Caballeronia sp. LZ062: one gene and its partner. Each later gene encodes a partner of the first gene's protein in a complex. Links are inferred from orthologs where the notes say so. Each region holds a gene or a part of one and is shown on either strand. Other genes may lie near its edges.

The links. The genes of interacting proteins can lie anywhere in the genome.
Region 2: the proteins of P9239_RS11500 (region 1) and P9239_RS09405 are in contact, whole or in part, in a cryo-EM structure (PDB 9GE8), measured with the Escherichia coli proteins. The link is inferred for Caballeronia sp. LZ062 from one-to-one orthologs.

The regions. Positions count from the first base shown.
Region 1 is NZ_JARTWB010000002.1:1,160,055-1,168,265, reverse strand. Bases 2,848-5,787 are described here. They hold P9239_RS11500 (ABC transporter ATP-binding protein), read left to right. Parts: upstream 2,848-3,879; coding sequence 3,880-4,695; downstream 4,696-5,787. Other genes in these bases: pgi (glucose-6-phosphate isomerase), read right to left, coding at 4,747-5,787; P9239_RS11505 (arylesterase), read right to left, coding at 3,318-3,995; P9239_RS11510 (hypothetical protein), read right to left, coding at 2,857-3,198. Outside these bases: P9239_RS11530 (HU family DNA-binding protein), read left to right, coding at 45-317; P9239_RS11515 (SurA N-terminal domain-containing protein), read left to right, coding at 812-2,737; more of pgi, read right to left, coding at 5,788-6,369; P9239_RS11490 (NAD(P)H-hydrate dehydratase), read right to left, coding at 6,566-8,119.
Region 2 is NZ_JARTWB010000002.1:716,959-722,442, forward strand. What follows is about bases 1,581-4,781. They hold P9239_RS09405 (ABC transporter permease), read left to right. Parts: upstream 1,581-1,980; coding sequence 1,981-4,581; downstream 4,582-4,781. Other genes in these bases: P9239_RS09400 (DUF4126 domain-containing protein), read left to right, coding at 1,581-1,984; P9239_RS09410 (group II truncated hemoglobin), read left to right, coding at 4,603-4,781. In the rest of the region: P9239_RS09390 (cytochrome ubiquinol oxidase subunit I), read right to left, coding at 1-532; quaternary ammonium compound efflux SMR transporter SugE, read left to right, coding at 756-1,076; more of P9239_RS09400, read left to right, coding at 1,355-1,580; more of P9239_RS09410, read left to right, coding at 4,782-5,037; P9239_RS09415 (alanyl-tRNA editing protein), read left to right, coding at 5,121-5,484.

The DNA of each region.
Region 1 (8,211 bases):
TATGAAAATCGATTACAACGTGCCAATAGGGATTCGGGAACACAATGAACAAGACGGAACTGATCGACCACATCGCGCATGAAGCCGATATTTCGAAGGCCGCAGCGGTACGTGCGCTAGAGGCGGTCATCGGCGGCGTGCGCGCGACGCTCGAGAAGGGCGATTCGCTGACGCTCGTCGGCTTCGGGACGTTTGCGGTAGGTGAGCGCGCCGCGCGCACGGGCCGCGATCCACGCACGGGTGCAGCCATCACCATCGAAGCGGCAAAAATTCCCAAGTTCCGCGCTGGCAAAGCCCTGAAGGATGCGCTAAACTAGCGGACTCGCTGGGAACGGTGCTTTTCACTGGTCCTTCTGCTCCGAACGGACAGAAATCCGGGTGCTTAGCTCAGTTGGTAGAGCGGCGCCCTTACAAGGCGTAGGTCGGGAGTTCGAGCCTCTCAGCACCCACCACTTCCAGCGGCATAGCAGTATGCACAAAGCAGCATCTTGGAGCGGTAGTTCAGTTGGTTAGAATACCGGCCTGTCACGCCGGGGGTCGCGGGTTCGAGTCCCGTCCGCTCCGCCAAGAACGACTAAGAATCCCGTAAGCATTGTCGCTTACGGGATTTTGCATTTTGGCGGCTTTCGTTAAGTATCCTAACGGTTTGTGAAGTTGCAAGTCGTGCAACAATTCGGGCGACGATAAAACATCGCGCGTCGGATAACCGGAAGATCGCCGCATCAAAAAGCGCAAAACGCCGCCGGCTTTCGCCTTTTCCTCTCCCGCTGTTGTAATATCGAGCGTTTTGTCTAACCTCGCAGCGCAACGCATGCTCGACTTCTTCCGCAACCACCAGCGCCTGATGATGGCTCTGCTGATCCTGATCATCGTGCCCGGACTGGGTATCGTCGGGATTCAGGGCTTCAGCAACTTCTTCGACGAAAGCGCCTACGTCGCCAGCGTGAATGGCCACAAGATCACGCGTGCCGAATACGAAAGCGCCTTCAGGCAGCAGGTCGACCGCGCCCGCGCCATGCTCGGCGCGCAGTTCGATCCCAAAATGTTCGATTCGCCCGAGACGCGCAGCGCGATGGTCAACAGCCTCGTGCAGCAACGCGTGATGGCCGACGAGACGCAGCGCCTGCACCTCACGGCTTCCGACGACGCCGTGCGCCGTGCGCTGCTGTCGGATCCCGGCATCGCGTCGCTGCGCAAGCCGGACGGCACCATCGACCTCGACCGTTACAAACAGCTTCTCGCGATGCAGGGCATGACGCCCGCGCAATACGACGAGCGTATGCGTTACACCATCGCGAACGACCAGATACCTTCGAGCATCCAGCAGAGCGCGTTCACGTCGAAATCGCTCGCGCAAAGCCTGACTGAATTGGCGGAGCAGCGCCGCTCCGTACAGGGACTGTCGCTACGCACCGTGGACTACACCGCGAAAGTGCAGCCGACGGATGCGCAACTGCATGCTTACTACGACGCGCATCGCAACGCTTTCGCGACGCCCGAGACGGCGACGATCCAGTATCTCGTTCTGTCGCCGGCTACGCTCGCGGCGGCGTCGAAGCCGAGCGACGCCGATCTCAAGAAGTTCTACGACGACAACATCCAGCGTTACCGGACGCAGGGCGAAGTGCGCGCGAGCCACATTCTGATCAACGCGCCGAAGGACGCCAGCGCCGCCGACAAGGCCAAAGCCAAGCAGAAGGCCGAAGGCCTGCTCGCGCAAGTCAAGGCGCATCCGGACCAATTCGCGGATATCGCCAAGAAGAACTCGGATGACCAGGGCTCGGCCGAAAAGGGCGGCGATCTGGGCTACTTCGCGCCCGGCCAGATTGCAGGCGGCAAGGCATTCGACGACGCCGCGTTCAGCCTGAAGAAGGGCGAAGTGAGCAACATCGTGGAATCGGACTTCGGCTATCACATCATTCAGGCGACGGATGTAAAGCCGGCTGCCACCAAGACCTTCGACGAAGTGAAAGACGCCGTCGCGAAGGACTATGCCGCGCAGCAAGGCACGAAGGGCTTCACGGACAGCGCGCAGGGCTTCACGGATCTCGTCTACGAGAAAGAGAAGTCGCTGCAGCCCGCCGCCGACAAGTACAAGCTGACCATTCAGACCGCCACGGTTGGACCGAAGCCGAACCCGCAGTTGCCGCCGGACAATCCGCTCAACAACGCAAAGCTCCTCGCGGCCGTGTTCGCACCGGATTCGGTGAAGCAGCACTACAACACGCAGGCTATCGACGTCGGCAACAACACGCTGATCGCGGCCCGCGTGACGGACTACAAGGCGCCCACCGTACCCGCGTTCGACGCCGTCAAGGATGCCGTGCGCACGAAGGTCGTCGCGGAGCAAGCCGCGGCGCTCGCTCACAAGGAAGGCGAGGCAAAGCTGGCCGAATTGCAGAAGTCGAAATCGGCGGACGGCTTCACCTCGGCGGTCACGGTCTCGCGCAACGAAGCCCAAGGCTTGCCGCCTGCCGCGCTCGCCGCGATTTTCAAGGCGGACGCATCCAAACTGCCGGCGTATGTCGGCGTCGACCTCGGCGCGGACGGTTACGCGATCTATCGCGTGAACGGAGTCGAGAAGTCCGCGCCGGTCGCAGCGGATCGCCTCGCAGGCGCGCAGCAGCAAGTGGCGCAAGTCTATGCGCAGGCAGAGATGGAAGCCTATATCGACTCGCTCAAGGCGCGCTCGAAGGTGAAACTCAGTACGGCGCCTGCGCCTTCGGCGAACGAGTAAGCACAGCAGCCTGATAACGAAAAAGCCCCCGCGTCCGAAAGGCGCGGGGGCTTTGTTTTTGCAGTATCGCGAAATCAGTTCAGTGCGATGTCTCGGTACATCGCGGAACCGAAGCGCAATTACAGGCAGCCCTGAATATCGCCGGTTGCGTCGCTGCCCGCTGCGCCCGAGGCGCGGAAGCCGACCCACGTACCCGGACCGGACCACGACGGACGCACCACGGCCGCGGCGCCGTTAGGCGGCTGCTGGCCCGGCACGAACACGTCGACGGCCTGATCGTTCGCCAGCGTGTCCTGCGAAATCACCTGCTGCTGCGACTTCGTCGCCCACTGCTGAGAGATGCATTGTGCGACTGCCTTCGGCGCCTTTTGGCTCGTGCCGACTTGCTGCACGCCGGCAGGCGGCTGTGCGGCACAGGCAGAGATCGCAACGGTCAATGCGAGCAAGGGGAAGTATTTCACGTGACCTCCTTGTAGAGTCGCTCGATGTCGAGCGGGTTATAAGAGTGACGCGAGAGTCTGAGACACCTGAATCCTGGCCGCGTTTCGCGTTTTGAAGTGCTGTGGCGGCTGCGTCGCGGCTACCGAGACGCGCCCGCGCCCAGCAAGGGTTTCAACGTCGGCCAGACGTTGTCTAGAAGCAATGGCTGGGCCTGCACCGTCGGATGAATCTGGTCGGCCTGGAACATGGACGGCTTGTTTTCGATGCCCGCGAGCAGGAACGGGACGAGCGCTGCATTCTTGTCCTTCGCGATGCGCTCATACACGGCGTGGAACTTTTGCGAATAGTCCGGGCCGTAGTTCGGCGGCACATACATGCCGATGAGCAGCACTTTCGCATGGGCGGCCTGCGATGCATCCACGATGGCGCGAAGGTTGGCTTCAGTGGTCGTGAGCGGCACGCCACGCAGCGCATCGTTGGCGCCGAGTTCCACGATAACGACTGCCGGCTTGATGCGCGCGAGCACGGTGGTGAGCCGCGCGCGTCCGCCGCTCGTGGTGTCGCCGCTGATGCTCGAATTGGCGACGCTATAATCGAGACGCTCTTTCGCCAGCCGCTCGCGCAGCAGATTGACCCAGCCGGTATCGCGCGGCAGGCCGTATTCCGCCGAGAGACTGTCGCCCAGCACGACGATGGCTGGCTTGGCTTGCGCATCGGCTGCTTGCGCATTCGACAAAGCAGCCGCCGTCAGCATCACGCTCGCGATTGCAGCCTTCACGAAATCACGCGCGCTCCAGTTCTTATTCAAGGTGTCCATGCAAAACAATATCGAGCCGGTCATCGAAGTTCGGGGATTGAGCAAACGGGTGAAGGACGCCACGGGCGAGCTGACGATTCTGGACAACATCGACTTGTCGATCGCGAAGGGCAGCAGCGTGGCGATCGTCGGGGCATCCGGGTCGGGCAAGTCGACGTTGCTCGGCTTGCTCGCGGGATTGGACAGCGCGAGCGACGGCTCGGTTCGCCTGCTCGGCAAGGAGCTATCGGCACTGAACGAAGACGAGCGCGCGGCGCTCAGAAGCGGCGCGGTCGGCTTCGTGTTCCAGTCGTTCCAGTTGATGCCGCACCTGACCGCGCTGGAGAATGTCATGCTGCCGCTCGAGTTGCGCGCCGAGATGCCGCACGATCAGATTGCACAGCGTGCGCGCTCGCTGCTCGACCAGGTCGGACTTTCGCAGCGCACCGGGCATTACCCGAAGCTGCTTTCCGGCGGCGAACAACAGCGCGTCGCGCTCGCACGCGCCTTCGCCACGCATCCCGCGATTCTTTTCGCCGATGAACCCACGGGCAGCCTCGACGCCGCGACCGGCTACGCGATCATCGACCTGATGTTCGAGATGAACGAGCGCAACGGTGCGACCCTCGTGCTCGTCACGCACGACACCGAACTTGCGCAACGCTGCGACGCGACGGTCACGATCGAAGCGGGGCGGCTCGTCAACGGCCTCGCCGTCTAGACGCGAAAACGCCCGCATCGGCGAAGATGCGGGCGTCAGCACAAACGGCATTCAGCGCTTCAGCGCCTTGCGCGCGCGCTCGATCAACGCGGACGTCGACGAATCGTGCTTGGCCGGATCCGCGCTCGCTGCCGTGATATCCGCCTCGACGACCTTGCCCAGAATCTTGCCCAATTCGACGCCCCACTGGTCGAACGAATTGATGTCCCACACCGTTCCCTGCACCAGCACCTTGTGCTCGTAAAGCGCGATCAGCGCGCCGAGCGACTGCGGCGTGAGCGCGTCGAGCAGGATGGTCGTGGTCGGCCGGTTGCCGGGGAAACTCAAGTGCGTCGCGAGTTCTTCCTTGCCCGGACCCGCCACCTTCTTCGCCTCTTCGAGCGTGCGGCCGAGCATCAGCGCCTCGCTCTGCGCGAAGCAGTTGGCGAGCAGCTTTGCGTGATGATCGACGAGCGGGTGCTCAGGCGTCAGCAGCGCGATGAAGTCGATCGGGATGATGGTCGGTCCTTGATGCAGCATCTGGAAGAACGCGTGCTGGCCGCTCGTGCCCGGCTCGCCCCAGATCACGGCGGCGGTCGGGTAGTCGACCATGCCGCCGTCGAGCGTCGCGGACTTGCCGTTGCTTTCCATCTCCAGTTGCTGGAGATACGACGGCAGATAGTGCAGCGCCTGCGAATAAGGCGCGACGAGATCGCTTTGCGAGCCGAAGAAGTTGCGATACCAGATGCCGATCATGCCCATCAGCACCGGCAGGTTCTGCGCGAGCGGCGCGGTGCGGAAGTGCTGATCCATCGCGTCGGCGCCTTGCAGCAGCGCCTCGAAGTTCTGCGGCCCGACCGACAGCATGATCGAGAGCCCGACCGCCGACCACAGCGAATAGCGCCCGCCGACCCAGTCCCACATCTCGAAGACGTTCTCCTTCGCGATGCCGAACTTCACGACCTCGGCCGTGTTCGCCGACACGCCGACGAAGTGCTTCGACAGCTGGTCTTCCGGGCAGCCCTGGCTCAGGAACCAGTCGCGCATGGAGTGCGCGTTGGTCATGGTTTCGAGCGTGGTGAAAGTCTTCGAGACGACGATGGCGAGCGTCTCTTCCGCGTCGATCTGTTGCAGCACGCTGTAAAGATCGGCGCCGTCGACGTTGGAGACGAAGTGCGTATCCAGTTCCTTCGACGCTAGATGATGCAGCGCATGCACGACCATCTTCGGCCCGAGATCCGAGCCGCCGATGCCGATGTTCACCACATGGCGAATGCGCTTGCCGGTATAGCCGGTCCACGAACCGTCGCGGACCTTGTCGGCGAACGCAGCCATCTTCGCCTTCTCTTTTTGCACCTGTTCGTGGAACGGCGCATCGGGCGACTGCGCGCGCAGCGCCGTGTGCAGCGCGGCGCGGCCTTCGGTGACGTTGACGGTTTCGCCGGCGAACATCGCGTCGCGGCGCTTCGTGACGCCGGATTCTTCGGCGAGCTGGACGAGCAGTTCCAGCGTGGCGTCGGTGATGCGGTTCTTCGAGAAATCGATCGTGAGGCCGCCGCCTTCGAAGGTCAGGCGCTCGGCGCGCGTCGGCGCCGTGTCGTTTTGCGGCGCGAACCAGTCGCGCAGGCGCTCGCCGGAGATGGCATCGTAGTGCGATTGGAGCGCCGACCAGGCAGGGTGCGATTTGAGCGTCATAGCGGTCTGATAGTCCAGAGTGACAGTTGGAAACGTCCGTGCGGATACGGTTTGCCGAGGCTGCGTACTGCGACCATCGAAGGTTCGTGAACGCGGTGCGTGCCGCCGCGGATGCCCGAATCGAAGCAACGAATCAAAGGGAGTATAGCGACGATGCGTGAAGGGATGCTTGCAACCCGTCACAAGCGCGGCGGCATTAGCCGTTCGGCGGATAAAACAGGCGGTTAATGAGACCGCGCACCTCGGGCGCGAGTTCGCCCGCCGTGAGGCCGGCCGGTCCGATGCCGCGACCGGTCAGCGTCTGCGCAGCGAGTCCGTGGAGATAGACGCCCGCGAGCGCCGCTTCGTACTGCGGCAGCTTTTGCGCGAGCAACGCGCCGATCAGGCCGCCGAGCACGTCGCCGGTGCCGCCCGTGGCGAGTCCGGCGTTGCCGGTCGGATTCACGGCGACGCGGCCATCCGGCGACGCGATCACCGTGCCCGATCCTTTCAGCACGACGACAGCCGCGTAGCGCGCCGAAAGCTGGCGCGCCGCGGAGATGCGGTCCGCCTGCACGGCTTTCGCGTCGGATTGCAGAAGCCGCGCGGCCTCCAGCGGGTGCGGCGTCAGCACGCACGGGTCGCCCGCGCGGCCGCGCGCCGCGACTTCGCCCGCCAGCGCGTCATCCGTCGCGATCAGATTGAGCGCGTCGGCATCGAGCAGTTTCGGCATGTCGAGCTTGAGCACATCGGCGAGCACGCGTTTCGCGCGATCCGTCTTCCCCATGCCGCAGCCGATGGACAGCGCGTCCGTCTTGTCGAGCGCGAAGCCGTCGACGTGATGCAGCATCAGTTCGGGATGCGGCGGGTCGTAGGGCGGGCCGCCTTCGCCCAGAAACGCGACGTGGACCTTGCCCGCGCCCGCATAGAGCGCCATGCGCGCCGCGAGGATCGGCGCGCCGCACATGCCCGTGTCGCCGCCCACGACGGCCAGCGTGCCGAACGTGCCCTTGTTGGTGGCGAAGTCGCGCGGCGGCAGGCTCGCCCGGAAAAGCGATGTCGCGTTGAGCACGACCGAGGGCGCGGCGGGCGGCTCCAGATCGAGCGTCGCGACGTGCAGCGTGCCGCACAGATCGCGGCCGAGCGCGGTGATGAGGCCCGGCTTTGCGCCGATGAAGGTAATCGTCGCATTCGCGCGCAGCGCCTCGCCGCCGCCGACGGGCGCGCCGGTATCGCTGTCGAGGCCGCTCGGCACATCCAGCGCGAGCACGCGGCCGGACTGCTGCGCGCGTCGCGACATGCGCCCGGCGAGCGCGGCGAAGACGCCATCGAGCGGACGCGTGAGTCCGATGCCGAACATGCCGTCGACGAGCCAGCCGAAACCGTCGAAGGAGGCGGGCGGCTCGCTGTCTATCGGCACGCCGGCCGCTTGCGCCGCGTCGAGCGCCCAGCGCGCGTCGTCGGGCTTGACCGCTATCGGCATGCAGACCCGCACGGCCACGCCTGCTCGATGCAGATGCTCGGCGACCATCAGTGCATCGCCGCCGTTGTTGCCGGGACCGGCCGCGATCCACACGGGCAGCGCGCGTGCATCGGGATCGCGGGAGAGGGCATCGAGCAGATACTGCGCGGCGGCCGCGCCCGCGTGGGCCATGAGCGTATGCGGCGGCAGGGCGGCGGCGGCGCGCGCTTCAAGACTGCGCAGTTCCGCGAGCGTCAAGAGCGGGAGCGCGTCGTCGTCGGGCGTGAAATAGGAAGCGGATGCGGTCATGGCGGCGCGAACGAGGAGTCGGCAGAGGAGGCGAAAGCGTCCCGGCTCGCACCGTTCATGCCACGCCGCGTCGGGTGGCTGAATCGCGCGTC
Region 2 (5,484 bases), 440 kb from region 1 along the record:
GCGAAAAGATCACGTCGAAGAAGCTCACCACTTCGAAGCGGCCATCGGGGAGCAGACGGTAGCCTTGCGGCGTTTGCATCCAGCTGTTGACGGCGAGAATCCAGAACGACGAGATGAGCGTGCCGATCGCGACGAAAAGCGCGGACATCACATGCGCCCATTGCGGCACGAGCTTGCGGCCGAACAGCAGCACGCCGAGAAACGCCGACTCCAGGAAGAACGCGGTGAGCACTTCATAACCCATCAAGGGGCCGACGACATTCGCGGTGCGGTCGGCGTAGCGGCTCCAGTTGGTGCCGAACTGAAACGGCATCACGATGCCCGACACCACGCCCATGCCGAACGACACCGCGAAAATCTTGAGCCAGAACGCCGACAAACGCCGGTAGACGTCGCGCTTGGTGATCCACCAGTTGACTTCCAGCGTGGCGATGAAACAGGCGAGCCCGACGGTGAAAGCCGGCAGCAAGATATGGAACGCAATCACCCACGCGAACTGAAAGCGCGAGAGCAGCACCGGATCGATATGCATGAACGCTCCTTGGTCGATTCTTGCAACGTTTGCGTCGAACGATGCGCGGGGGCACGCGAAGGCGGCGATCGTTCCTCAAGACACGGCTTGCTGGCGCGGGACACGCGGCGCATGAACCCGTTTGCTACAATTTCGGCTTCGCTCATCAGCTAATCGCGTGCCGGACGGCCGGCACGCGCATCGACTCATTCGGGGACGGCCCCATTTCCATGGGAGTCACCCAATGTCCTGGATTCTTCTTTTCATCGCCGGCCTGCTGGAAGTCGCGTGGGCAGCGGGGCTCAAGACGTCCGAAGGTTTCACGAAGCTCGGGCCGTCCGTCTTCACGCTCGTCACGGCCGTCGGCAGCTTCGTGCTGCTCGCGCTCGCCATGCGCCAGTTGCCGCTCGGCACCGCGTATGCGGTGTGGACGGGCATCGGGGCGGTCGGCGCGTTCGTGTTCGGGATCGTGTTCATGGGCGAGGCGGTGTCGGCGGCGCGCATCGTGAGCGCTGTGCTCATCGTCGCGGGGCTGATCGGGCTCAAGCTCACGTCGGGCCACTGAAAGGCGCGTCGCGTGAGCGCGGCGCGCCGGGAACGGCAATCGCTTGGCCGCTCGCTGCAACGCGCGCTTTTTGCGTGGATATAATGGTCTGAAGTCAGTCTGACGGGCGCCTCGCGCGGTTGCAGCTTTCGCGCGGGAAAGGCTGGCGGTTTCATCTCACGAGCGCCCGCGTCGCGGCTTCTTCCGGTCATGCTTAGAGCACCGTCGCAAGCCAATTGTTTCAGCTGGTACAGCAGCGCCTAAGCCAAAAGCGCGGCTGGCGCCACAAGGAGGCGGCAATGCTGGAGTCACTTTCGCTCGCTGCGGGCTTGTCATGGGCGAGCGGGCTGCGCCTGTACCTCACGGTCTTCGTCGCCGGCCTTTTCGAGCGCATGGGCGTCATTCATCTGCCGGATACGCTCGCGGTGCTCGCCTCGCCTTGGGTGATCGGCGTCGCGGCGGTGCTCGCGGTCGTCGAATTTCTCGCCGACAAAATTCCCGCGCTCGATTCCCTGTGGGACGCCATTCATACGCTGATTCGCATTCCGGCGGGCGCCGTGCTGGCGGCAGGCTCGCTCGGCCACGCCGATCCGACGCTGCTTACCATCGCCGCGCTCGCGGGCGGTACGCTCGCCGGGGCGTCACATTTCGCGAAGGCGGGCACGCGCGCGCTCATCAATCTTTCGCCGGAGCCGGTGTCGAATTGGGCGGCATCCGCCACCGAAGACGTCGGCGCGACGCTCGGACTCGTGCTCGCGTTCTTCGTGCCGCTCTTGTTCCTCGTCATGCTGATCGCGTTTCTGGTGGTCGCCGGCTGGGCGCTGCCGCGTCTCGTGCGCGGCGTGCATGGCGGCGTCTCGCGCATGGCCAAGCACATGCTGCCGGGCACGCATAACCCCATCAGCCGCCTGCGGAGCAAGCACGATTGAGCACGGCGGCCAACGACAAACCGGCGGCGAAAGCGTCGCACGCACCGCACCACACGCACCCGAGCGCCCGACTCGACTTCCTCCAGACCGTGCGCCAGTCGTGGCGCATGACCGCGCGCGACTGGCGCGCGGGCGAACTCACCATGCTGCTGCTTGCGCTCGTGCTGGCGGTCGCCGCGCTGTCGAGCGTCGGTTTTCTCGCGGATCGCATGCGGCAGGGGCTTGCCCGCGATGCGCGTCAGATGATCGCCGCGGATTTCGTCGTGCGCGCCGATCACCCCGTCGATCCGATGTTCGCGCAGGAAGCGCGTGCGCTCGGGCTGGACACGGCGGGCACGACCATCTTTCCGAGCATGGTCAGCTCGGGCGGGCAGACGCCGCTATCGCGGCTCGCGGCAATCAAGGGCGTGACGCCGGGCTATCCGTTGCGCGGCGCGCTGCGCATCGCGCCGGGCGCCGATGCCGCTGACGCGCCCGCGCAAGGCATTCCCGCGCCCGGCACCGTCTGGGTCGATCCTGCGCTGCTCGACGCGCTCAAGACGAAAGTCGGCGGCGCGGTAAAGGTCGGCACGCGCACCTTCACGGTCGCGGCGGTCATCACGCGGGAAATGGATCGCGGCTTCTCGTTCGTCAACTTCTCGCCGCGTCTCATGATGCGCGCCGACGAAATTGCGGGAACCGGGCTGATCGGCTATGGCAGCCGCGTCACGTACCGGCTGCTCGTGGCGGGGCTGGATGCGCAGGTCGAGCGGTTCGCGCAGTTCGCGCGCGGCAAGACCGACGGTGGCAAGCTGCGCGGGGTGGCGCTCGAATCGCTCTCGGACGGCCAGCCGCAAGTGCGGCAGACGATCGACCGCGCTAGCCACTTTCTCACGCTCGTTTCGCTCTTGACGGCACTGCTCGCGGCCGTCGCCATCGCCATGGCCGCGCACCGTTTCGCGCGACGGCATCTGGACGGCTGCGCGGCGATGCGCTGCCTCGGCGTCAGCCAGCGGACGCTGCGCGCGCTTTTCGTCAACGAATTTCTGGCGATCGGCGTGATCGGCAGCGTGGCGGGCATCGTGCTCGGGTTCATCGGGCATCTGGTGCTGCTGCATGCGCTCGGCTCGCTCGTCGATGTCGAGTTGCCGCAGGCGAGCGTCTGGCCGGCGTTGCAGGGTATCGCGATGGGCCTCGTGCTGCTGCTCGGCTTCGCGCTGCCGCCGCTTTTGCCGCTCACGCGCGTGCCGCCCGTCCACGTGATCCGCCGCGAACTGGGCGATGCGAGCCGCGTCGCGTATGCGGCGTATGGCGTCGGCGTACTGCTGTTCGCGGCGCTGCTCGTCATCGCGGCGGGCGAGCTGAAGCTCGGCGTGATCGTCGCCGGCGGGTTCGCGGCGGGGCTGCTGCTCTTCGGCGTCATCGCGCGCGCGGCGCTGTGGGCGGCGGCGCGCTTCGTGCGGCGCGAGAGGAGCCGCGCGGGCGTCGGCTGGCGCTATGCGCTCGCGTCGCTGGAGCGGCGCAGCGGCGGGAGCGCGCTGCAGATCACCGCGCTCGGCATCGGGCTGATGTGTCTCTTGCTGATCGGCATGACGCGCAACGATCTCATCAAGGGGTGGCGCGACGCTACGCCGCCGGATGCGCCCAATGAGTTCCTGATCGACATTCAGCCGGACCAGCGCGACGGCGTGCTCGCTTATCTGCACGGCCACGGCCAGCCCGACGCCGTGCTCTCGCCGATGGTGCGCGCGCGCCTCATCGCGATCAACGGGAAAGCGGTGAATCCCGACAGCTACGACAAGCCGGACGCCAAGCGGCTGGTGGACCGCGAGTTCAACCTGTCGTACACGACCGCGCTGCCCGACGACAATCGCGTGACGCAGGGCGCGTGGTATGGCACGAGCGGCAAGCCGCAGGTGTCGATGGAAGAGGGCATTGCGAAGACGATTCGCGTGAAGATGGGCGACATGCTGCGTTTCGACGTGGCGGGCCTGCCGGTGGAAGCGCCGGTCACCAGTCTGCGCAAGGTGGACTGGAATTCGTTCAAGGTGAACTTCTTCGTGCTGATGCCGCCCGAGGCGCTCGCGGACTTGCCTGCGACCTTCATCACGAGCTTCCATCTGCCCGCGAACGACCAGCGCATGATCGACGGCCTGATTGCCGCGTACCCGAACGTCACGGCTATCGACACCGCGCCGATTCTCGCGCAGATTCAGCGCACGCTCGCGCAGGTGATCGGCGCGGTGCAGTTCCTCTTCATCTTCACGCTCGCGGCGGGCGTGCTCGTGCTGTACGCGGCGCTCGCCGGCACGCGCGACGAGCGCATGCGCGAGTCGGCGCTGTTGCGCGCGCTCGGCGCATCGCACCGGCAAGTGCGCTCGGTGCAGGTCGCGGAGTTCGTCGCGGTCGGCGCGTTGGCGGGCCTCATGGCCGCGCTCGGCGCGCAGGGCATCGGCTACGTGCTCGCATCGCGCGTGTTCGAGTTCCATATCGATTTCAATCCGTGGCTCGTGCCGGCGGGCGTCGTCGCGGGCATTGCGTGCGCGGGGCTCGGCGGCTGGCTCAGCCTGCGGCGCGTGCTGGCGCGCCCGGCGCTGCAGTCGCTGCGGGACGCATAGGTTTTCAGTCAAAGCAAAGCAATGAGCGAAGTGAATCAACCGGCTTCCGAAGACGAAGCGACGAATCAACAACGAGCGCCGACCGCGTTCGAACTGATCGGCGGCGAAGAGCGCCTGCGCGCGCTCGTCGACCGTTTCTACGATTTGATGGATCTCGAGCCGGAGTTCGCGGGCATTCGCGCGCTGCATCCGCCGACGCTCGACAATTCGCGCGACAAGACCTTCTGGTTCCTGTGCGGCTGGATGGGCGGGCCGGATCACTACATCAGCCGCTTCGGGCATCCGCGGCTGCGGGCGCGGCATTTGCCGTTCGCCATCGCGTCGAGCGAGCGCGATCAATGGCTGCGCTGCATGGCGTGGGCGATGCAGGACATCGGCCTTGCCGAGCCGCTGCGCGAGCGTCTGCTTACATCCTTCTTCGATACCGCCGACTGGATGCGCAACCGTCCCGGCTGATTCGCCCCGTTGTGTACCGGGCGAGGCCGCGCCCGTTTGCGGCATCATCTGCGATCAACCGACGCATTCGAGGACACGAAGTCATGAGCACACGCGCACTCTTTCGCGAGGACGCTTATCAAAGGCGCTGCGAGGCGACCGTCACCGCCATCGACGAGGCGGGCATCCATCTGGACAAGACAGTGTTCTATCCGCTCGGCGGCGGTCAGGCGGGCGATGCCGGGACGCTGACGCTCGCGGACGGCACGGTCATCGCCATCGCGGACACGCGCAAGGCCAAGTTCGAAGGCGCGACGCCCGACGATGCCGTGCATGTGCCCGCGCCCGGCCAGGAAGACGCGCTCGCGAAGCTGAAGGTCGGCGACACAGTGAGCGCCGAAATCGACTGGGAGCGGCGGTACCGGCACATGCGGCTGCACACGGCGAGCCACCTGATCTGCGCGGTGC